2 regions of the Micromonospora sp. NPDC003197 genome follow, and region 1 is predicted to be linked to the other one. Evidence: predicted binding sites of a transcription regulator. Region 1 holds the regulator's gene; the other holds the start of a gene.

What was found. The regulator HrcA, encoded in region 1, represses chaperone genes, less so after heat shock. The targets are predictions, from matches to a motif close to GGTTNGCACNCTCNNNNNGAGNGTGCNAACC.
Region 2: a site for HrcA is predicted at 2,377-2,407, ahead of groL (chaperonin GroEL). Genes of this name have one in related genera too.

What each region holds. Positions count from the first base shown of each region.
Region 1 covers NZ_JBSFTE010000014.1:51,958-59,073, reverse strand. The annotation lists gene ACWDV4_RS17425 (serine hydrolase domain-containing protein) at 1-1,318, opposite strand, end outside; gene ACWDV4_RS17420 (histidine triad nucleotide-binding protein) at 1,421-1,771, opposite strand; gene ACWDV4_RS17415 (16S rRNA (uracil(1498)-N(3))-methyltransferase) at 1,843-2,577, opposite strand; gene dnaJ (molecular chaperone DnaJ) at 2,584-3,717, opposite strand; gene hrcA (heat-inducible transcriptional repressor HrcA) at 3,805-4,830, opposite strand; gene ACWDV4_RS17400 (DUF4870 domain-containing protein) at 5,021-5,791, shown strand; gene hemW (radical SAM family heme chaperone HemW) at 5,877-7,100, opposite strand.
Region 2 covers NZ_JBSFTE010000043.1:23,302-30,417, forward strand. The annotation lists gene ACWDV4_RS29750 (NADPH-dependent FMN reductase) at 1-327, shown strand, start outside; gene ACWDV4_RS29755 (N-acetyltransferase family protein) at 367-1,032, opposite strand; gene ACWDV4_RS29760 (cold-shock protein) at 1,389-1,592, shown strand; gene ACWDV4_RS29765 (hypothetical protein) at 1,897-2,196, shown strand; gene groL (chaperonin GroEL) at 2,604-4,226, shown strand; gene ACWDV4_RS29775 (hypothetical protein) at 4,360-4,551, opposite strand; gene ACWDV4_RS29780 (zinc-binding dehydrogenase) at 4,689-5,717, opposite strand; gene ACWDV4_RS29785 (VOC family protein) at 5,762-6,190, opposite strand; gene ACWDV4_RS29790 (GNAT family N-acetyltransferase) at 6,256-7,116, opposite strand, start outside.

The sequences.
Region 1 (7,116 bases):
AGGTCGCCCAGTGCATCCGGACCACCATGCCCCGCTCGTCCCGGGTCAGCCGCAGCAACTCGCCAACCTCCCGTCCGGAGACGGTACGCAGCACATCCGGCTGTCCAGGCAACGGCGCGAAGACCGCAGGCGGCCGACCCACCTGATCAGCGGCACCCCGGGCCCGCAGCGCACCGTCCCGCCACGAGAAGACGTACTCGAAGCCCTCACCCCACCAGCGGCCAAGCAGACCACGGTACGGTTCCGGCGCGGGCTCGCCGGGGGCCCAGGCCACAATGTCGGCCGGGTCGTCGGCCACCGCGGCGGCCAGCAGTCGATGGGGCAGCTCCGCAATCTCGGCGGCAGTCCCGGAGGACGCGAGCACCGCGCACCCCATCGCGCCCGGCGTGTCAGCACCACCCCGGCGGCCATAGACGGCCGACAGGAAGCCCGGCATCGCCCCGTCGTGCCCGACGTGCATGACCCGGTCGCCCTGCGGCAGCAAAATCAACCCCAGCCCAAAACCAGTGCTCCAGAGCGTCTCGTCGGTGGTGGTCAACGGCCAACGCATCTCGTCCAAGGTGCTCGACCGCAGTACGGCACCAGCCGGATCGACCGCAGCCGGGTCGGCCAGGAAGGCAGCCCAGCGAGCCATGTCCGACGCGGTGCTCCAGAGCTGCGCCGCCGGGCCCACCGCGCCGAAGTCGGTCGGCGGCTCGGGCCGGGCGTGGTCGGAGTAGGCGTCCACCAGAAATCCGGTCACCGCATCCGGCCCCGGCTCGACACCGGTCGCCAACAGACGGAGCGGGCGCAGCACCCGGTCGGTCAGCACCTCGGCCCAGGTGCCACCCCGCAACCGGCCCACAGCGTGACCGAGCAGGGCCAAGCCCAGGTTGGAGTAGTGGTAGCGGCGGCCCGGCGGCAGCACCCGCTCGGCGCGTACCAGTTCGGCGAGAAGCTGGTCGACATCCGGCGCGTCCAGGGTGTCCCACACGTCACCGTAGGGCTCCCGCTGGATACCGGCGGTGTGCGACAGCAGCCGGCGTACCGTCAACTCACGGTGCGCCGGCACGTCGAGGTGGGCACCGATCGGGTCGTCGAGATCGAGCAGTCCCTCGTCCCGGCACTGCATCACCAGTACGGCGGTGAAGCTCTTGGTCACCGACCCGATCCGGAACCGGCTCGCCTCGGTCAACGGGGTGTCGTTGCCGGTCCCGCCGACGGTACAGCTCCACAGGGGGCGGTCGGCCCGGTGCAGCGCCACGGAAAGCGCCGGTATCCGCGCCTCCGCCTGCACCTGACGGGTCATCCGCTCCAGCCGTCGGCTCACCTCGGTCATCCGTCCTCCCACCCCACCCTGCAAGATCGCCCCGATCCTACCGGTGAAAGGAAGGGCCCCTTCTTATCGTTTTCTGCATAGGAAGGGGCCCTTCCTAACATCTCAGCCGGCCAGCATCGGGCCCAACGGCGCACCGCCGAGCACGTGGGCGTGCGCGTGCGGAACCTCTTGGCCGCCGTACTCGCCGGTGTTGAACATCAGCCGGAACCCGTCCACCAGTAGGCCCTCGTGTTCAGCCACGTTGGCAGCGGTCTCCAGCACCTCGCCGGCGAGCTTCGGATCCGCCTGGGCCAGGGTCGCCACGTCCACGTAGTGCTCCTTCGGAATCACCAGGACGTGTACCGGGGCCTTCGGGTTGATGTCACGAAAGGCGAGGGTCGTGTCGGTCTCCCGGACCACGGTCGCCGGGATCTCGCCGTTGACGATGCGACAGAACAGGCAGTCGGTCTTCATCCGTCGCATGGTATGCCGGTACGCCGCCGGACACCCGGCAGGAACTCACCCCGTCGGCGCGGTAGGTAGCGTCACCATCGGCCGAGGCGGGCGGACAGTACGGCCAGCGCGGCAACCCCGGCGGTGGAGGTACGTAGCACCTGCGCGCCGAGTCGTACCGGCACCCCGCCGGCGGCTTCCAGCGCGGCCAGCTCGGTCGGCGCGATCCCGCCCTCGGGCCCGACGACCAGCACGATGTCACCGGTCGCCGGCAGCGGCACGGTGGACAACGGGGTCGTTGCCTCCTCGTGCAGGACCAGACCGATCCCCGCCGCGCCGATCCGGCGGGCCACGGTGCTCGTCGACTCGTCCGGAGTGCCGGCGACCACCGGTAGCCAGGCGCGGCGGGCCTGTTTGGCCGCCTCTCGGACGGTTGCCACCCACTTGTCCCGGGACCGAGCACCCCGCTCGCCCCGCCACTGGGTCACCGAGCGGGCCGCCGACCAGGGCACGATCTCGTCGACCCCGACCTCGGTCATCGCCTGTACGGCCAGTTCCCCCCGGTCGCCCTTGGCGATCCCCTGTACGACGACGAGCCGAGGGTCGGCGGCGGCCACGTACTCCCGGGTGGTGATGGTCAGGTCGAGGGTGCCCCGGCCGACGGCGGTGACCACGGCGGAGGCGATGCCCCCCTGCCCGTCGGCGAGCAGCAGCTGCTCACCGACTCGGAGCCGCTGCACCGTCGCGGCGTGGTGCCCCTCCGGGCCGGCGAGGGTCGCCGTGTCACCGGCCGGCAACGCCTCGACCAAAAACAGTGGTTCGCTCACCGGGGATCAGTTGTGGCCGTTGAAGGCGTCCCGCATCCGGGAGAAGAAGCCGCCCTGCTTGCTGAGCTCGGCGACCTCCTCGCCCCGGGTCTTGGCGAACTCGCGCAACATCCGCTCCTGATCGGCGTCGAGCTTGGTGGGCGTACGCACGTCGAGGTGTACGAACAGGTCGCCGCGCCCGGTGCCGCGCAGGTGGGGTACGCCCCGAGCGCGCAGCCGCAGGGTGCTGCCGGGCTGGGTGCCGGCCTTGACGTCGACCGTCTCCTCGCTGTCCAGCGTCTTGATGGTCAGCCGGGTGCCGAGCGCCGCCGCGGTCATCGGCACGGTCACCCGGCAGTGCAGGTCGTCGCCCTTGCGAGAGTAGACGTCGTGGGGACGCTCGTGGATCTCGACGTAGAGGTCACCAGCCGTGCCGCCGCCCGGCCCCACCTCCCCCTGCTGGGCCAACCGGATCCGCATGCCGTCCTCGACCCCGGCAGGGATCTTGACGGTCAGCGACCGGCGAGTACGGACGCGGCCGTCACCGGCACAGGTGGGGCAGGGGCTCGGGATGGTCGTGCCGTGGCCCTGGCACACCGTGCACGGCCGGGCCGAGACGACCTGGCCAAGGAAGGTGCGCTGCACCGACTGCACCTCACCCCGACCACCGCAGGCGTCGCAGGTGGCCAGGTGGGTGCCGGCCGCCGTACCCGCGCCGGAGCAGGTGGTGCAGAGGATGGCGGTGTCGACGGTGATGGGCGCCTCGACCCCGAAGGCCGTCTCGTGTAGGTCGAGTTCGAGCCGGATTATGGCGTCGGAACCGGGCCGGGTCCGGGGCCGGGGCCCACGGCTCGCACCGCCGGCCGCCCCGAAGAAGGCGTCCATGATGTCCTGGAACCCGACGAACGGGCCCGCTCCGCCGGGGCCGGCACCTCCGCCGCCCGGAGCCAGGGGGTCGCCCCCCAGGTCGACGATCTGCCGCTTCTGATCGTCGGAGAGAACCTCGTAGGCGGCGTTGATTTCCTTGAACTTCTCGTGCGCCTCCGGGTCCGGATTGACGTCCGGGTGGTATTGGCGCGCGAGCTTACGGTAGGCACGCTTGATCTCGTCGTCGGAGGCGTCCCGGTTGACGCCGAGAATCCCGTAGTAGTCCTTGGCCACTGCGTTCCGTGTCCTCATGTCTGTCTCGCGTTGCCGTCCGCCGGTCGTCCCAGGTCGGTCGGAGTCGGGGTCAATGCGATTCTGTGGTCAATTCTGGGCCAACAGGTCGCCAACGTAGCGTGCCACGGCCCGCACGGTGGCGATCGTGCCGGGGTAGTCCATCCGGGTCGGGCCGAGTACGCCCAGGCCACCCACGATGGTGCTGCCCGGACCGTACCCGGTGCTGACCACCGAGGTCGAGCGTAGATTGTCGATCTCGTTCTCGTCACCGATCCGCACCCGTAGCGTGCTGCTGGGCTCGGCCTCTCCGATCAGTTTGAGCAGCACGACCTCCTCCTCGAGGGCTTCGAGGATCGGGCGTAGGGAGCCCTGGAAGTCGAGCAGGCCACCTCGGGTGAGGTTGGCCGTACCGGCCAGCGCGATCCGCTCCTCGTGCCGCTCGACGAGCGTCTCCAACAGCACGGTGGAGAGAATGGTCATGCCGCCACGCAGGTGCGGCGCCACCTCCTCGACCAGGGCCTGGACCAGCGGTGGGGTGTCGGCCAACCGACTACCCACCAGTTTCTCGTTGACCAGTCGACGCAGGTCGGTGACGTCGTCAACCGGCATCGGGGCGGGCAACTCGACCAGACGCTGCTCGACCCGTCCGGTGTCGGCGATCATGACGACCATGAGCCGGGTCGTGGAGATCGGCACCAGTTCCAGGTGCCGGACCGACGAGCGCGCCAGGCTCGGGTACTGCACGACGGCGACCTGACGGGTCAGCTGGGCGAGCAGCCGAACCGTACGGTGCACCACGTCGTCCAGATCGACCGCGCCTACCAGGAATCGTTCGATCGCCCGACGTTCGGCCGGGGTGAGCGGTTTGACCCGGGACAGCCGGTCGACGAACAGCCGGTAGCCCCGGTCGGTAGGCACCCGGCCGGCACTGGTGTGCGGCTGCCGGATGTAGCCCTCCTCCTCCAACACCGCCATGTCGTTACGTACGGTGGCTGGGGAGACCCCGAGCTGATGCCGCTCGACGAGTGCCTTGCTGCCGACCGGCTCCTGGGTCACGACGTAGTCCTCGACGATCGCCCGAAGTACGTCGAGCTTGCGGTCATCGAGACCCATCTGCACCTCCTGCCGGCTACGCCTCGTCGGCCGCCGATCCGGCGGCTTGGCACTCGACTCTAGCGAGTGCCAGTCTACGACCAAGTCCCACCGCCTCGCGATGATCACTTAGTGCTTTCTGGCCAGTTGTTCGAAAAACAGTCTGGTACCGGTCTAGTGGCCCTTGTAGCCGCCCCTTAGCGTGAGTTTCATGACAGAACCACCTCGCCCGTCCGACGGGAGCAACTCCGGAGCCCTGCCTCCGGACCCGACCGCGTCCCCCACTTCCCCCGCGTCCTACTCGATGCCGGGCGAGGCTCCCTCCCCCGGATCCACGCCACCGTCATTCGAGCCGCCGTCATCCGCACCGCCGTCGTTCGGAGCACCGTCATCCGCACCGCCGTCATCCGCGCCACCGTCGTCCGGAGCACCCGGGTACGGAGCCCCAACTGAACCGTCGCCGTACGCGTCGCCGTACCAGTCACCTGGCGACATCCCGCCGTCGGCGGACTACCCCGCTGGCGGATATCCCCCGCCCCAGGGCGGATACCCACCCCCTGCTGGCGGCTACCCGCCCCCCGGAGGCGGCTATCCGCCCGCGGGCGGTTACCCACCGCACGGCAGCCCGTACGGTGCGGCGGCTCCGGCTGGCTACGCCAACAGTGACGAGAAGACCTGGGCGCTGATCGCGCACTTCGGCGGCATCCTCGTGGGCTTCATCGCCCCGCTCGTGGCGATGCTGGCCAAGGGGAACGAGTCGCCGACCGTGCGGGCACACGCGGTCGAGGCGCTGAACTTCCAGATCACCTGGGGCATCGCCAACGTCGTCGCGGTCATCATCGCGGCCTGCAGCTTTGGCATCCTGTTCTTCCTGCCACTGATCACCTGGCTCATCTTGATCATTTTTTCGATCCTCGGCGGTGTCAAGGCCAACGAGGGCGTGCTGTACCACTACCCGATGAGCATCCGGATGGTGAAGTAGCTCCGAGACCGGCCGCGCCGGGCAGTCGACGAATCCCGTGTCGGCGGCCCGGGCACGGCCTGCCCCCGGGCGCAGGCCGGACCGGTCAGGGCAGCAGGTCGCGAACGACCGCGTCGGCGAGGAGCCGCCCGCGCAGGGTGAGCACCGCACGGCCGGCGGCGTACGCCGGTTCCTGGAGCAGCCCGTCGGCCATCGCCCGGCTCGCGGCGGCCCGGCCAGCGTCGTCGAGGGTGTCCAACGGCAGCCCGGTGGCCAGGCGCAGCCGCAGCATCACGTCCTCCATCCGCTGATCCGCCAGGGTCAGCGTCTCCCGCCCGTGTCCCGGGGACCTCCCCTCGGCGAGCCGAGCGGCGTACGTCGTCGGATGTTTGACATTCCACCAGCGCACCCCGCCGACGTGGCTGTGCGCCCCAGGGCCGAGCCCCCACCAGTCAGCGCCGGTCCAGTAGAGCAGGTTGTGTCGGCACTGGGCAGCCGGCGTACGGGCCCAGTTGGACACCTCGTACCAGGAGAAGCCGGCGGCGGTCAGCGCGGCCTCGGCGGCCAGGTAGCGGTCCGCGGCCACGTCGTCGCTCGGGTACGGCAACTCGCCCCGACGCATCCGGGCGGCCAGCCGGGTGCCGTCCTCCACGATCAGGGCGTACGCGCTGACGTGGTCGACCCCGGCGGCGGTCGCCTCGGCCAACGAGGCGGCGAAGTCCTCGGCGCTCTCCCCCGGCGTGCCGTAGATCAGGTCCAGGTTGACGTGGTCGAACCCGGCCTCGCGGGCCTCCGCGACGGCGGCCGTGGCCCGGCCGGCGGTGTGCCGGCGGTCGAGTACCGCGAGCACCCCGGCGGCGGCCGACTGCATGCCCAGCGAGATCCGGGTGTAGCCGGCCGCCCGCAGCGCCTTGAGTGACTCCGGAGTCACCGATTCGGGGTTGGCCTCGGTGGTCACCTCGACGTCGCCGGCCAGGCCCCAGGTGCGGTCGATGCCGTCCAGGATGCGGGCGAGGTCGTCGGCGGGCAGCAGGGTGGGGGTGCCACCCCCGACGAAGACGGTGTCCACCCGGGGCGGCGGCTGATCGGCCAGCACTCGACGGGCCAGGGCCAACTCGGCCAGGACCGTGTCGGCGTACCCGTCTCGACTGGCCCCGCCGCCCAACTCACTGGCGGTGTAGGTGTTGAAGTCGCAGTAGCCACACCGGCTGGCGCAGAACGGGACATGGACATAGACCCCGAAACCACGCGCGCCGACCTGGGCGAGCGCGGTGGACGGCAGCATCCCGTCGCCGGGTACGGGTTCACCTTCTGGGAGCACAGCGGGCATGCCACTAGTGTGCGCC
Region 2 (7,116 bases), on a different contig from region 1:
AACCACAGCTTTCCCGCGTCGATCAAGCACCTCATCGATTGGCACTTCGACCAGTGGCAGGCCAAGCCGGTCGGTTTCGTGTCGTACGGCGGAGTAAGCGGGGGTCTGCGGGCGGTCGAACAGCTCCGGTTGGTATTTGCGGAGATGCATGCTGTCACCACGCGGGACAGTGTGAGCTTTCCGAACTTCTGGGAAGTCTTCGAGGCTGATGGTCGCCTCAAGGAGCCCGACGCACCTAACGGCGCGGCCAAGGTGCTGCTCGACCAGTTGGCCTGGTGGGGTGGTGCCCTCCATGATGCTCGGCGGAACACCCCGTACGCCGCCTGAGGTCAACCGGTAGACGAACGCTGAGCGGTGGGGCCGGCGCTAGGCGGTACGGCGCATCTGGAGTTCGGTGAGTGTCGGCAACGTCGGGTGTGGGACGCGTACCCCGGTATCGAGGAAGCCCAGCCGTTCATAGGCTCGCGTCGCCCGGTCGTTGCCGACCACGACCTCCAGCATCAGCTCCGGCCGCCCGGCCGCCCGGGACCAGGCCGCCACATCCTCGATCAATTCGGCGAGCAGCCCTCGGCCCCGCCAGTCCGGGCTCAGATAGACGCCGAAGATTATGGTCAGCCCGGGATCGTCGGGCGCCGGGAAGCCGCCCGCGTGTCCCACGAGGCGACTGTTGCGCCCCACGGCACGGCCGTTGCGTTCGACAATGCGGCTGTTGTGCTCCGCGATCGACCGGACGGATCCCCGGGCGGTCGAGTCGTCGGCGATCCGGGCGGCGAACTCGTTGTGCGGGCGCGCCGCCGCCTCCGCCAGGGTCTCCAGGAAGGCGAGCGGCGAGTCAGCGAGCATCTCCAGCCGCAGCGCCCGCATCCGGGCCGCGTCGGCTGGCCGGATGCGGCGTACGACGATGTTGCCGTCGGCCGGTTGCCTACGGCGGCGGGTCGGGTCAGCGGTGCTGTCGACCAGGTGGCCCCGACGGCGGGGCGGGCCGGCCGGCGCGGCGGCGGGCTCCGGATCGGCAGCCCATGTGCGTGTCATGAGGCATGCCTACCGGGGCCCACGATGGCCGGCAACCTGATTCGGTAACGCCACTTGGGCCACTCCCTACTTACAGAGACAAGCGCCAATAGGTGAGCGTGTTTTCTCAGGTAAACCGGGTGGGTGTGGGTGGTGTGGCTGGCCCCATCGGAGAAGCGGGTGCGGACGGTTTTATCGGGTGGCTCGTCATGTCCGATTTGGGGTAGTGCGGAGCTGAGAGGGCTGGTGTACCGTGCGATTTCGACCGCTGATTCGACAGGCCGGACAGGCGTGTCGAAACTGGCGGTCCCGGCAGGCGTACGCCGTGGTCGGGGGTTGTCGTTGACCCGGCACCAATCGAAGTGAGGAAGTGCACCGTGGCACAGGGCACCGTCAAGTGGTTCAACAGCGAAAAGGGCTACGGCTTCATCGCGGTCGACGGCGGGCAGGACGTCTTCGTCCACTTCTCCGCGATCCAGATGGACGGTTACAAGGCATTGGATGACGGGCAGCGGGTCGAGTTCGAGATTGCCCAGGGCGAGAAGGGCCCGCAGGCCGAGAAGGTACGCGTCATCGCCTGATCGGTTGACCACCGCTTCTCATGTCTGATCCGGCAGGACCGTGGCCTGTTCAGGTCACGGTCACTGAGGATAGGGGTGGCGGAGTTGTATCCGGAATGGGGCGGCCAGACTGACCCCGACGACCCTTTGGTGGCGCCAGTCGGGGCCGGGCTCAATGGTTGGATCAGTCGGGTAGTGGGATCCGTCAGACGAAGCCGGTCAATTCTTTTACCGATCATGCTCGCTACGCAGGTCGGGCCGGCGCTGGTGATCGATCTTCTGACGCTTGGCGGAGCCGGCCCATCCGATACGCCGGGTGTAACCGATGGCGGGCCTTGCCCGGGCCCTGAGCATGGCCGCCCTGGTCGTCCTCTTCGAGCGAACCAATCCGATTGCGCGCTCGATGCACATGTTCCATGCCGACCCGGGCGCGATGCTGACCCGGCTGTTTCTCGTCTTCGCTACCTACTTCGGTGGCTTCTTCGTCATCGACTTGGCCCAGAGCGCGACTGAGTTGATCTTCGGGGTCGACCAGTTCGGGGCTGCCGCCCTCAGCAGCATCGTCTGGAATCTGTTGAGCCTGCCCATCTACTTGGTGCTGCTGGTCGCTCTGCTGGTCACCTAGGCCGAGCAGCGCGGCCACGAGTCGCAGGTGACTACTGCCCGACTGGCTCAGGAACTCGGGTGATCCTCGGCCGACTCTTCGTTGGCCTTCGGCTGATTCGACGTACGGGACCGAGTCCGAACCACGGACGGGACGCCCCGACGCGCTTGCACTCGGTAGGGGAGAGTGCTAAAAACAGGGTGTTGGCACTCGCACCCCGCGAGTGCCAAAGGTCGGGGCGGTAGGGCCACGGTCGCGCAACCGATGGAGACGGATGTGCGGCACATGGCCGGTCGTCGCGGGCTGTCCGCCCGGCCGGCGGACGTCATTGTCGCCAGGTAGTGGCGTCCGAAGGTGCGTAACCAGGCGGCCCACCCGTAGCCCAACCGGGATCGGGTGGCCGTGAGTGTCCAGGAGGACAACGCCGTATGGCCAAGATGATCGCGTTCGACGAGGAGGCCCGTCGGGGCCTCGAGCGGGGCATGAACACCCTCGCTGACGCCGTAAAGGTGACGCTGGGCCCCAAGGGCCGCAACGTCGTGCTCGAGAAGAAGTGGGGCGCCCCCACCATCACCAACGATGGTGTGAGCATCGCCAAGGAGATCGAGCTCGAGGACCCGTACGAGAAGATCGGCGCTGAGCTGGTCAAGGAGGTCGCCAAGAAGACCGACGACGTGGCCGGTGACGGCACGACGACGGCGACCGTCCTGGCCCAGGCGCTGGTCCGCGAGGGCCTGCGCAACGTCGCGGCCGGTGCGAACCCGATGGCCCTGAAGCGGGGCATCGAGGCCGCCGTCGGTGCCGTGGCGGAGGAGCTGGCCAAGCTCGCCAAGGACGTCGAGACCAAGGAGCAGATCGCCTCCACCGCGTCGATCTCCGCCGGTGACACCACCGTTGGTGAGATCATCGCCGAGGCGATGGACAAGGTCGGCAAGGAAGGCGTCATCACCGTCGAGGAGAGCAACACCTTCGGGCTGGAGCTTGAGCTCACCGAGGGCATGCGCTTCGACAAGGGGTACGTCTCGGCGTACTTCATGACCGACCCGGAGCGGATGGAAGCGGTCTTCGACGACCCGTACATCCTGATCGCCAACAGCAAGATCTCCGCGGTCAAGGACCTGCTGCCGATCCTCGAGAAGGTCATGCAGGGCGGCAAGCCGCTGGTGATCCTCGCCGAGGACGTCGAGGGCGAGGCCCTGGCCACCCTGATCGTCAACAAGGTGCGGGGCACCTTCAAGTCCGTCGCCGTCAAGGCCCCGGGCTTCGGCGACCGCCGCAAGGCCATGCTGGGTGACATCGCCATCCTCACCGGTGGCCAGGTCATCAGCGAGGAGATCGGCCTCAAGCTGGACGCCGCCAACCTGGACCTGCTGGGCCAGGCGCGCAAGGTCGTCATCACCAAGGACGAGACCACCATCGTCGACGGTGCCGGTGACGCCGACCAGATCCAGGGTCGGGTCAACCAGATCCGGGCCGAGATCGAGAAGAGCGACTCCGACTACGACCGCGAGAAGCTGCAGGAGCGGCTGGCCAAGCTGGCCGGCGGCGTTGCGGTCATCAAGGTCGGCGCGGCCACCGAGGTCGAGCTGAAGGAGCGCAAGCACCGCATCGAGGACGCCGTGCGTAACGCCAAGGCGGCCGTCGAAGAGGGCATCGTCCCCGGTGGTGGCGTCGCGCTGGTGCAGGCCGGCAAGACCGCCTTCGACAAGCTGGACCTCGCCGGTGACGAGGCGACCGGTGCGCAGATCGTCAAGATCGCGCTGGACGCCCCGCTGCGGCAGATCGCCGTCAACGCCGGCCTCGAGGGTGGCGTCGTGGTGGAGCGGGTCCGCAACCTGGACGCCGGCCACGGCCTCAACGCCGCCAACGGTGAGTACGTCGACCTGCTCAAGGCCGGCATCATCGACCCGGCCAAGGTGACCCGTTCGGCGCTGCAGAACGCGTCGTCGATCGCGGCCCTGTTCCTGACCACCGAGGCTGTGGTGGCGGACAAGCCGGAGAAGACCCCGGCTGCCCCGGCCGCGCCGGGTGGCGGGGAGATGGACTTCTGAGTTCAGAGTCCATCACGTAGGACAAAGAAGGGGCGGGCCGCGCGAGCGGTCCGCCCCTTCGTCATGCCGTCGTCGGTTCGACCGACTGCGCTACGTCGCCCGTACCGTGCCGTTCGAGGCGATCACGCTGCTGTCACGTCGGAAGTGGCCGTTGGTTCCGCCGCTTCTCGGCCCGGGTGAACGGTTGCCGGATCTGAATGGGCGCGTCGACCAATTCGACCGGCTCGTCGTACGGGTCGTCGTCGGTGCCGTCCATCTCGACCCGCTGGTCCGCGTCCCCGTAGTCGAGCCGGCTGAACGGAGCCTCTTCGGGCAGTTCCGTCATTCGGGCCCAGGGGGCCGATTGGAGATCGTCACTAGCTTCCTCGTCGTTCGCCATGACCTCCTCCTCTCAGCCACACGGTAGGACCTGGTGAGAGAGGAGATTGGTGGAACGGGGTATTGTGCCGGTTTACCCCTTTCTTATTGCGCCTTCTCGAACGGTCCGTCGTTCGTCGGCGGCTTTCGGCCCCACCGATCGGCGGTCAATACCACCATTCCCTCGGCTGCCCGACCTTCCAGTGCGGCGTGCGCATCAGCGGCCAAACGAAGCGGAAAGCGGGAGATGATCGGCGTGAGCCGGCCGGCTGCGGCCTCGGCGAGCGCCTGTTGCTGCAACGCGTACCAGCCGCCGGTGGGGACCATGCCCGGCCCGAGCGCCCAAGTGGCGGTGAGCCCACGAACGATCAGATCCGACGTGCTGATCGCGGTCGGTTCCCCGGCCGCCCAGCCGTACAGCAGGATGCGGCCACCGGGACCGAGCAGCTCGAACGCCGTACGACCGGCGGCACCGCCGACACCATCCAGGACGACGGTCACCTCGCGACCGTCCAGTGCGGAGCGAACCCGACTTGACCAGTCCCCGTCCCGGTAGTCCACCGCGATGTCAGCGCCCAGCGAACGAACCCGCTCGACCTTCGCCGGACCACCCGCCACCCCGACCACAGTGGCACCGACGTTCCGGGCGGCCTGTACGAAGAGGCTGCCGAGACCGCCTGCGGCGGACATCACCAGTACGACGTCAGCATCGGTCAACCGCGCCTGACGGAGTACGCCCAGCGCCGTCGTCCCCGTCGAGTTCATCGCCACTGCCGTGTCCGCAGCCAGGTGGTCCGGGATCGGGTGCAGCGCCTCGACACTGGCGATCGCCAGTTCGGCGTACCCGCCGTCCGAACCGAGTGAGGCGACCACTCGGCGACCGAGCCACTCCTCGGCCACGCCGGGCCCCACCGCCCCGACCACCCCGGCCACATCGCCACCGAGGATCACCGGAAGTGGCGGGGGCGGGTGCGGCCCGACCTGGACGCCGGCGCGCAGCCGGGTTTCGATCAGATGGACACCGGTGGCTTCGACATCGATGCGTACCTGGCCTGTGCCGGGGACCGGGTCGGGGACCTCTTCGAGGTGCAGGTTCGTGGCAGGGCCGTAGGCATGCAGTCGTACTGCGTACAAGATGTTCTCCTGGCGTCGGGAGGTGGGACCATCGTGTGGCGGGCCTACCAGCGTGGTTGGGGCTGCCCCGGCTCGACCTTGTTCTGCCAGGAACGGGTGCAGAGGACGTACCGGTAGCCGTCGGGATCGGCGATGGTGACGCCCCACCGATCCCAGTACGGGCTGGTGGAGACCACGGTTCCGCCGGCCTCGACGCACCGGTCCACCAGCGCCGGGTCGACCGGTCCGTCGAGGTAGAGCACGAGCAGATCCTCCGGGGTCGGCGTCGGACGTACCGCGAGATTCGCGCTGCCGACAAGTTCCAGGTGCCAGGCACCGTCGGGCATGCCGACCATGAGGAGATCGTGTTCATCTGGCTCGGTGGCTTCTTGCCGGTAGAGGACCGTCAGGCCGAGGCCGGCGACGTGGAACCGCTCCGCTGCGGCGGGATCGGACACCGGTCGGGCGATACGCAGGTGGGTCTGGGCATGCATGGCGGCGAGCCTAGAAACTGAACCGAGCTTGAGGTCAAGGTCAACTCTACGGCGCGCCCGCCGGCTCAGAGTTGCTTGCGGTAGAGGAAGAACACCCGCTCGATTCGGGCACCAGCACTGCCGGAATAGAACGGCACCGGGCCGACCCAACCGATCTGGGCCTGCTCGTGCCCGGCCGCTCGCTGGTCACGCAGACAGCGACGGAGCAGCACCGAACCGATGCCCAGCCCTTCGGCGGCCGGTGCCGTACCCATCGGCCCGAACCAGGTCGGCCGGGACGATCCGTACGCGGCGAAGCCAAGCAACTCGCCATCGCGTACGGCCAGATGGCAGCCGCCGTCCGCCCGGTTGATCGCGTGCGTGACCTCGTCGGTCCACGCCCCACCGAAGTGCTCCCCGATGAGCGCGGCCAGCGTCGGCACGTCCTCCGGCGTCGCCTGACGCACCGTGATGCCGGCTGCGGCCAGCCGCTCCTCGGCCGGCGCGGTGGACCGCAGTGCCGGCGAATCGTCGTACGACAGGTCGGCGGTCATGTTCCACGCCGTACGGTCCTGCTCGTAGCCGAGTTTCAGGGCCGTACAGATGGCCGGTGTGTACCGCACGTCGATGCCGGGCCAGGCGTAGTACGGCGGATTGCCGGCCAGTCGTACCTCGGTCGCACCCCGCTTGGCCAGCTCTTCCTCGGTGCGGGTCAGTAGTGCCCGGCCGATGCCTCGGCGACGGGCCGACGGCCGTACGGCGAGCAGGTCGACGTGCCCCCAGGCCGGATCCTTCGCGCTGATCGAGCTGAGCGCGACCCCGACGACGGTGTCGTCGACCATCGCGACGAGCCCAGCGGTACGCCCATCGGTGGGACGTTCGCGCAGTCGGGTGACGATCTGGGCCGCCTCGGCGGCGTCCTCCGGCAGGTCCAGCGCCTCGCGGCA